Pontimicrobium sp. SW4: one gene and its partner. Each later gene encodes a partner of the first gene's protein in a complex. Links are inferred from orthologs where the notes say so. Each region holds a gene or a part of one and is shown in the gene's direction. Other genes may lie near its edges.

The links. The genes of interacting proteins can lie anywhere in the genome.
Region 2: the proteins of pheT (region 1) and pheS are in contact, whole or in part, in a crystal structure (PDB 6P24), measured with the Escherichia coli proteins. The link is inferred for Pontimicrobium sp. SW4 from one-to-one orthologs.

What each region holds. Positions count from the first base shown.
Region 1 is NZ_CP157199.1:1,894,264-1,899,811, forward strand. The notes cover bases 1,248-4,264. They hold pheT (phenylalanine--tRNA ligase subunit beta), read left to right. Parts: upstream 1,248-1,549; coding sequence 1,550-3,979; downstream 3,980-4,264. Other genes in these bases: ABGB03_RS08840 (hypothetical protein), read right to left, coding at 1,248-1,424; ABGB03_RS08850 (phosphatase PAP2 family protein), read left to right, coding at 3,981-4,264. In the rest of the region: ABGB03_RS08830 (TlpA disulfide reductase family protein), read right to left, coding at 1-310; ABGB03_RS08835 (hypothetical protein), read right to left, coding at 392-1,120; more of ABGB03_RS08840, read right to left, coding at 1,203-1,247; more of ABGB03_RS08850, read left to right, coding at 4,265-4,829; ABGB03_RS08855 (carboxymuconolactone decarboxylase family protein), read right to left, coding at 4,890-5,426; ABGB03_RS08860 (YHS domain-containing (seleno)protein), read right to left, coding at 5,434-5,548.
Region 2 is NZ_CP157199.1:3,237,293-3,241,506, forward strand. The notes cover bases 1,266-4,214. They hold pheS (phenylalanine--tRNA ligase subunit alpha), read left to right. Parts: upstream 1,266-2,204; coding sequence 2,205-3,224; downstream 3,225-4,214. Other genes in these bases: ABGB03_RS14860 (CvpA family protein), read right to left, coding at 1,266-1,652; ABGB03_RS14865 (hypothetical protein), read left to right, coding at 1,810-2,166; ABGB03_RS14875 (GIY-YIG nuclease family protein), read left to right, coding at 3,281-3,589; ABGB03_RS14880 (hypothetical protein), read left to right, coding at 3,754-4,149. Also shown: ABGB03_RS14850 (SulP family inorganic anion transporter), read left to right, coding at 1-441; ABGB03_RS14855 (carbonic anhydrase family protein), read left to right, coding at 461-1,090; more of ABGB03_RS14860, read right to left, coding at 1,137-1,265.

The sequences.
Region 1 (5,548 bases):
ATTGTCCGTGAAAATTATTTCCATCAAATTTTGCAGCAATTACTGTTTCAAAGTAAGGCAATCGTATATACACCGAATCGTTACTATAAGATATTTCATCAACTTCAATCACTTCATCAGCATTATAAATTTTTAAAGTCGTGCTAGACGTTACCTCAAATATAAAAGGCATTGCTTGATTATCTTGTGCTATTAAATTTCCTCTATAGGTACCAATTTCTAATGTTTTAGCTTCTTTTTCTTGGCACGCAAAAACAAACAACAAAACAATGCACCACAAACAATTTCTCATACCTAATAATTTGTTCAATAACTCGAATTAACAACAAATTTATTACAAAAAAAAGCATTACCGTAGTAATGCCTTCTATCTTTAGATTGATTATATCAATTAATTATTTTCTTTAACCAATATTTTTGATAATTGCTCTGTCTTTTCTTTCATTTTTTCTTTAGCCTTTTTAATTGCTTCTTCAAGGCTATTTATTTTGTTTTCGGCTTTTTTGATTCGCTCTTCTCTTTCTTTAATTTCGTCTTCGGTAAGTGACTTATCTTCCTTGGCCTTTTTAATACGCTCCATTGCTTGCTGAATTCTAGATTTCCCTCTTTTTATAAGCTCATCATTTTTTTCAAAACTTTCTTCATACTTTTTAACTTTAGCTTTCGCCTCAGCAGCACGAGCCAAACCAAATTCTCTACCTTTTAATTCACCTTTATTTTTTCCGTAAGCATTTCCTTTCGCTTTGTTTTCCTTTGCTTTGACTTCTTGATTAAGTTTCGCTTTGGCTTCTCTTTCCAATTTATCATCATCATCAAGATCTTCCTTCAATTCCTTTATATCCTCTTTTGCATCTCCCCTTAATTCTTTCATTTTTTCAAGAATAGCTTCACGTTCTTCATCAGTCGTAGCAGCCTTTAAGCGCTCACGCAACGCCTTCATATCTTCTCTTTTATCATCTCTTACTTCTTTAATATCTTCTTTTATCTCTTTCTCAATAGACTCCTTCTTTTGCTCTACTTTTGCTTTGGCAGCTTCAGATTTGCCTTGTGCACATATTTCTTGTTGTCCTACTAAAGTTAAAAAAGCGGCAGTAAGAACTATATATTTTAAATGTTTCATTTGTTTAAGTTTTTGTGTTTTAATTTTTTTTGATAGTTGTTTGCCATATATTTAGGCAGTATTATTAATCGAATTTGTATGATTAATTTACTATCTCTTTAATATCCTCTTCAAGTTCCTTAATAGCCTCTTCTAAATCTTTCACTCCATTTTCAATATCTTCAGCGATCTCTTCCATCTCACCTTCTATTGTTTCAATTTCATCAATGGCAGCAAGAGTTTCTTCCTCTTCCTTTTTTGTGTCTTTACAAGCTACAAAACCCAAAAGGAATATTATAGCGATTAATTTTGATACTGTTTTCATTCGTTTAATGTTTAAGTTAATATTATTTACTAATTAATATACGGTTATTATGCCAAAATAGATTATCCATATTTTTATTGATGCTCGAATATTATATCTTTGCGCAATAAATATTTAGGTTATAAATGAAGATTTCATACAATTGGTTAAAGCAATTCATTAACATAGATTGGAATGCCGAAAAAACTGGAGAATTACTAACAGATTTAGGTTTAGAAATTGAAGGTATTGAAAACTATCAATCCGTTAAAGGTGGACTAGAAGGCGTTGTTATTGGTGAGGTGCTAACTTGTGAGCAACATCCAAATGCTGATAGATTAAAAGTAACAACGGTTGATGTTGGTGGTGAAACTCCTTTACAAATTGTTTGTGGTGCACCCAATGTTGCCGCTGGACAAAAAGTCCCTGTAGCCACTATTGGCACGACTTTATATACTGCTGATGGCGAAGCTTGGACAATTAAAAAAGGTAAGATTCGTGGTGAAGAAAGCCACGGAATGATTTGTGCTGAAGATGAGCTTGGTCTTGGAGAATCTCACGATGGGATTATGATTCTTGATACTAAAATTAAAGTTGGTACACTAGCTGCTGATATTTTTAATGTTGAAAATGACCAAGTTTTTGAAATTGGATTGACACCAAATAGAGCTGATGCCATGAGTCATTTTGGTGTTGCACGCGATTTAAAAGCTGGATTGATTCAACAAGAAGTACATCTTGAATTAATTACACCTTCGGTAAGTGCATTTCATGTGGATAATCGTGCTCTTAAAATTGATGTAGACATTCAAGACAAACAAAGATCTCCTCGTTATTGTGGTGTGACTATTTCTGGATTAAACATTGGAGAATCTCCAAGTTGGTTGCAACATCGTTTAAAAGCTATTGGATTATCTCCAATTAATAATGTAGTAGATGCTACCAATTATGTGTTACATGAACTGGGGCAACCTTTACACGCCTTTGATGCCGATAAAATTAAAAACAAGAAAATCATTGTAAAAACACTTCCTGCAGGAACAAAATTTGTAACACTTGACGAGGTAGAACGCGAATTACATGCCGAGGATTTAATGATTTGTGATGGTGAAGAAAATCCAATGTGTATTGCTGGTGTTTTTGGAGGTATTCATTCTGGTGTTACCAAAGAAACCACAAGTATCTTTTTAGAGAGTGCTTATTTTGATCCTGTATCAATTAGAAAATCAGCTAAACGTCATGGGTTAAATACGGACGCTTCTTTTAGATTTGAAAGAGGTATCGATCCAAATATTACAGAATATGCCTTAAAACGTGCCGCTTTATTAATTACTGAAATTGCTGGAGGCGAAATAACAAGTGATGTAATTGATGAATATAAAATTAAAATTGAAGATTTTCAAGTACGATTAAGCTTTGAAAATGCCAAAAATTTAATTGGCGAAGAAATTCCGCGCGAAATTATCAAACGTATCTTAATGTCATTAGACATCACTATCAATAATGTTACAGAAACTGGTTTAGGATTAACCGTTCCTGCTTATAGAAACGATGTACAACGTGAAGCCGATATTATTGAAGAAATTTTACGTGTATATGGTTACAACAATATTGGTATAACTGAAAAATTAAATGCTTCTATTTCAAATTCTTCAAGATTTGAAGATCACAAAGTGCAAAACGTAGTTGGTAATCAGTTAGTTTCTCAGGGGTTTTATGAAATTATGGCTAATTCTTTAACCACGCCTAATTACGCCAAATTAAGTGAGCAGTTAAAAGAAGAACATAATGTAACTATGTTGAATCCTCTAAGCACAGATTTATCTGTATTAAGACAATCATTATTATTCTCTGGTCTAGAAGCTATTGCTCATAATATTAATAGAAGGCAAACAAGCTTAAAATTATTTGAGTTTGGAAAAACATATCATAATTATAATGACACTCGCGAAGAACATAAACACTTATCATTATTAATAACTGGAAGCAAAAATGCCGAACGTTGGAATGCCGAAAGCAAATCAAGTGATTTCTTTTACTTAAAAGGAAGTGTGGATGCAGTAATAAGTAGATTAGGTATTTCTAGAGCTAGAACGTCTCCAATAAAAAATGATGTGTTTAGTGAAGGTTTAAGCTTAAGTTTAGGAAAAACTAAATTAGTAGACTACGGAATTGTAAAGAAATCGATTTTAAAAACGTTTGGTATTTCGCAAGACGTACTATTTGCCGATTTTAATTGGGACAACATTCTTGAAGTGGCCAAACGCAATACAATTACCTTTAAAGATATACCTAAATACCCTGAGGTTCGTCGTGATTTTGCTTTGTTATTAGATGAATCTGTTTCATTTGATGATATCCATAAAATTGCAAATCAATCTGAAAAGCAGTTGCTGAAAAATGTGAATTTGTTTGATGTCTACGAAGGCAAAAACCTTCCAAAAGGCAAAAAGAGTTATGCTGTTAGTTTTATGTTGCAAGACGAACACAAAACACTTACTGACAAGCAGATTGACAAAATCATGAGCAAACTGCAAGCTAATTTTGAAAAGCAGCTTGGAGCTGAGTTGCGTTAAAATGAATCGGTCATTAATAATATTCTTTCTGTTGTTTAGCAATTATTGGTCAATAATTGTTGCCCAAGATAAAATTGAAATATCTAAAGACAGTCTAAATACTTGGCAAACTTTTAAATATGATACTAATGCTTCATGGAGAAGTATAAAGCATGCAGTTACAAGACCATTACATTGGAAAGGTAAAGATTATGCTAAATTTGGTGGGATGGTATTGGGAACTGTAATAATATCTGCAACAGATAGAGAAACCAGTAATTTTTTTAGACAACAGGACGATAGTTTTCCTCAACCAATACAAGAATTTGGTTTTTACTTCGCTAGTCCACAAAACTATTTAATGGCAAATGCTGGCCTTTATGGTTTTGGTTTATTAACAAAGAATGAGCAAATAAGAAAAACTAGTGTTTTAATTATTTCTTCATCGATAACTGCTGGTTATTTACAAATTTTTGCGCGAACAGCTTTTGGTCGTGCTCGCCCTTTTTCAGGTGACACCCCTTACACTTTTAAGCCATTTGCTGGTAACGAAGACTATTTATCATTCCCATCAGGACATACGGTTCTTGGAATTACTATGGCACATTCTATTGCTAAGCAATTTGATAACACCTGGACGAAAATTGGAATTTACTTTATTGGTAGTATTCCTGCCTTAACACGTTTAATGGATGGTGCTCATTGGTTAAGCGACGTTGCTTTTGGAGCTGCTCTATCTATAGTTGTGGTTGATAGTATTGATAAATTCTTATTTAATTCGGAATCCTATGACTATCCAAAAAAACAAAAAGCAATAACTTGGAATTTTAGATTCAGTAGAAATCAAATTGGTTTTGTAGGAACTTTTTAGAAAAAGGCACTTTGTTCATGAACAACCGAACAAAGCACCTTCTAATCTTAAAAAAATAAACTAAACACTTACAACTTCTGGGAAATCAATTGGTACTCTAGTGATGCCATGAATGTAATTAGTAAATGTAATATCTACTATTACAGATACCATATCTATCAAAGCCTTTTCGGTGTAACCTAAATCGAAAAACTTATCAATATTACTTTCTAATGGCTTTCCTCTGTTCTCAACAATATCAGCAGCTAGAGTTGTTAAAACTAATAGCTTTTCATTACTACTGTTTAAAGTTCTTAATGCTATAGCATCTTCATCGTTAAACCCATTCATTTTTGCAATGGCTGTATGAGCTGCCAAACAATAATCACAACCATTCACTTCAGAAACTACTAAACGAATCGCTTCTAGCTCTTTCATTGAAAAACTTCCTTTCCCAGCTCGATTAGTTGTTTCCATGTGTAACTCTAAACTATCTGAAGAATATCCTGTTACTGCGTAGATATTTGGCAACATTCCTATTTTGCTTTTGATGTTATCAAATATGACCTTAGATTTATTATCTACTTGATCTCTTGTTGGGACATGTATTTCTTTCATAGCAATATTAATTATGAGTTTTACTTAGTTTTGACCAATTCTTATTTGCCACAGATACTAATTTTGCATGGTTATTTTCTCCCAACCAAAGCTGCTGAGCATCTAATTCTAAATTGTATAGA
Region 2 (4,214 bases), 1.3 Mb from region 1 along the record:
ATGAAAAAGATAGGAGATTTAACAGCTGAACGTAGTGATGTAAAACCATTAAAAGAAGAAGCTTGGAAAGATGAAATAGGATTTCCAGAAAATCTTAAAGAAGAAGTGTTTATTAAACACCTAAAAGGACCTTTATTCTTTGGTTCTACAAGCGATTTCCAGCAACTCAGACTACAAATACCAGATACAGCATCCACAGTAATAATGAGGTTAGGGCGTATGCAATATATGGATCAATCAGGATTATATGCAATGGAAGATATGTTACAAGATTTAAAAGTTAAAGGAATAGAAGTGCTGTTTGTAAATTTATTAAAACAACCTCGATACATGATGGAGCGAATTGATATCATTCCAGATTTTATTCCAGAAGAACATATCTTTAAAGATTTCAACGACTGTGTAAGTTGGATTAAACAAAATATAAAAGACGTACATTAAAAATTAAAAAAAGAAAATCATGAAAAACATAGCAATTACAAAAGAAGTTCAAGACACATTAACGCCACAATCAGTATTAACTGATTTAATGGAAGGAAACAAAAGATTTACATCTGGAAATACTCAAAGTGTAGACAATAAAGCTTTGGTTGAACAAACAGTAGGAGGACAATTTCCAAAAGCTGTAGTACTATCTTGTATTGATTCTAGAGTACCAGTAGAAACGGTTTTAGATCAAGCAATTGGAGATGTTTTTGTAGCTCGTGTAGCTGGAAACTTTGAAAACACAGATATACTCGGAAGCATGGAGTATTCTTGTAAAGTTGCAGGAAGTAAATTAGTTTTTGTACTAGGTCATGAAGCTTGCGGTGCTGTAAAAGCAGCTTGCGATGGTGTAGAGTTAGGTAACATAACACATTTATTAAGTAACATTACTCCTGCAGTAAAACTATCTTCAGAAACAGTTGAAGGTGAAGCAAACTCATCTAACAACGATTTTGTTGCAGCAACTGTTGCCAACAATGTAAAACTTACTATAGACAGAATACGCGAGAGAAGTCCAATTCTAAAAGAAATGGAAGACAATGGAGAGATAACTATAGTTGGAGGTGTTTATATGCTATCTTCAGGAAAAGTAGAATTATTATAGACATGTAATGAGTAATAAAAAAAGCCGCTTATTAGCGGCTTTTTATTTATTTTTTTGAAGATGCTGTTTCTGCAGGCAATTCTTCTTTTATAATGTAAGGAAAAATCATAGGAGCTAATGATTCTACTGGTTTGTATAGTACAGAATTTTCTATGTTGTCAGCTTCTAAAAAGGGAATGGTTCTATTCATTTTGCTAAAAACCATCAATGCAATACTCAAAATCAGACCAATTTTTAACGCACCAAAAACACCACCAAGAAGTTTATTTAACATTCCTAAAGCAGCAAAATCTGCTAGCTTTGTCAATGCTTTTCCAGCTAGAGAAATAACTAATACAATTATTACAAAGGTTATGGCAAATGCAGTAATATTAATGGTTTGTTCGTTCCAATCTACTTTGGTTTCTAAAAAACCAGCAGCAAAATCACTAAAATGAATAGCACCAAACACACCAGCAATAAGTGCAACTAAAGAAGCAACTTCTACAAAAAGACCTTTTGAAAGTCCGCGAATTAGACCAAATAGAATTAGGGCTCCTAAAATGATATCTAAAATATTCATACAAATATGTGTTTTACAAACCTACATATTTTAAATTCAAAAAAAGAAATTAAAAGTGTGGTGTAATAATAACGATAGAGTTTCCTTAGTATTTTATATCTCTGTAACTTTGTGATTTAAAAATTAAAAAAGATTTTCGTTTTAACGAAAAATAAGTATGGCAAGAGACGAGCAGTTAAAGCAGCGATGGGAGTTAGTGGTTGATAAACTATCCACTCAGTTTGCTGATGGTGATCCTCTAGATTTGGATGCAGTTATCTATTTAATTGGTGTTCAGGAATTAGGACAGTTACATCGCAAATTCAAAAAAGATGAAAAACTCAACCTTATGCATATTGCTATTTGTAGATTGTTGGAACCTTATGGGTATTATACGTTTGATTATATAGATGAACAAGGTTGGCCACATTATATTATAAAGGAAGAATTACCAAATTTAAAAGCTGGCGAGCAAAGTGTTTTAATGAAAGAAGCCATTGTAAACTATTTTCTTCAAGCAGAGTTTATAACATAAGATTTGTTAAATTTGCTCATTATTTTGAAAGAGATATCATGATTGATAAGATTAAAGAGCTCATTGAGGAAGCAGAAGCATTTTCTGCTCAATCTATGGACGAAATAGAAGCATTCCGAATTAAGTATTTAGGAAAAAAAGGATTGCTTAACGATTATTTTGCTGAGTTTAAAAACGTGGCAAATGAACAAAAAAAAGAATTTGGGCAAGTCATTAACAAATTAAAAACGACTGCTCAAGAAAAAGTTACTGCTTTAAAAGAAGAGTTAGAAGGAAAAGACGAAACTCAAGGGAGTTTTGGAGATTTAACACGTCCTGGTGAACCTGTGCAAATTGGAGCGCGCCACCCTATTTCGTTAGTTAAGAATCAAATTATAGATATTTTTTCACGTATTGGATTCAACGTTAGTGAAGGTCCTGAAATTGAAGACGATTGGCATAACTTTACTGCATTGAACTTGCCAGAATATCATCCAGCACGTGATATGCAAGATACCTTTTTCATTCAAACGAATCCTGATATTTTGTTGCGTACACATACAAGTTCTGTGCAAGTACGTTATATGGAAAACAACAAACCTCCAATTCGTACCATTTCTCCAGGAAGAGTATACCGTAACGAAGCTATTTCGGCGCGTTCGCATTGCTTTTTCCATCAAGTAGAAGGATTATATATAGATAAAAATGTAAGCTTTGCGGATTTAAAACAAACACTGCAATACTTTACAACTGAAATGTTTGGAAAGTCTAAAATCAGGTTGCGTCCATCCTATTTTCCATTTACTGAACCAAGTGCTGAAGTGGATGTGTATTGGGGACTGGAAACCGAAATTGACTATCGCATCACCAAAGGAACAGGTTGGTTAGAAATTATGGGTTGTGGTATGGTAGACCCTAATGTGCTTATAAATTGTGGCATCGACCCTGAAGTATATTCTGGTTTTGCTTTTGGAATGGGAATTGACCGAATTGCGATGTTGTTACACCAAATAGGAGATATTCGTTTATTAAGCGAAAATGATGTACGATTCTTAGATCAATTCAAGTCGGCCTTATAATTTATTGTCATTACGAGGTTAATGTCATTCCGACCGTAGTGGAGGAATCTTTTTCTATGAACAAGATTAAAGCAGCACATAATTATTACGTTTATATTTTAACAAACAAAAACAAAACTGTTTTATATATAGGTGTAACAAATAATTTAAAGGAGCGGTTGTATTATCATAGTAACCCAGAAGCACATTCCAAATCATTTTCTCATAAGTATAATTGTAAATACTTAATCTATTTTGAGCATTTTTTTGAAATTGAAGAAGCAATTAAAAGAGAGAAACAACTTAAAAAATGGAATAGAGCTAAAAAAGAAAGGTTGATTAATTTTAAAAATCCTGATTGGACTTTTTTGAATGATGCTGTTTGAGATTTCTCGACAAGCTCGAAATGACAGTAACGAGTGTTTTTTCTCATCATTCTTAAGCATTGTCATTCCGACTGAAGTGGAGGAATCTCAGATTAATACGATTAGGGTTAATTAGATTGAAACAATAGATAGATTTCTGAACAAACACTTTTTGATAAAGAATTATGAAAAAAGATATCCAAATCCCAGAAGTATCAAATGTGTATGTAGCTGTTGTAAATGAGTACAACGACGTTTACAAAACTCACGATTGGAACGCGTATATCATTAATGATAAAGATGTTGCTCTAGAAATGGTGTTAATTGTAACTAGAGGTTATTCTGAAACAAAAACGACGTCTACCATGCGCCATAAATTAGAAAAATTACCAGCTAAAAGCTACGCTAAAATTGAACTTATGCAAGAAGATATTCTAGCATTAAACAATGAGTTTAAGGTGACGTTTTTTGAGAACAACAAAATGTTCGATAAAACCTATGTGTTTAGAAAAAACACGATTAATAAAAAGGTATTGCAACCAGTTCCTTTAATGGAAGTACGAGGTGTTTTGATGAGGTGATTTTGTTTAGTGCTTTGATATAAACTTTTTTAATTGTTTATATCTGTTGTTAAACTAAGTTCGAT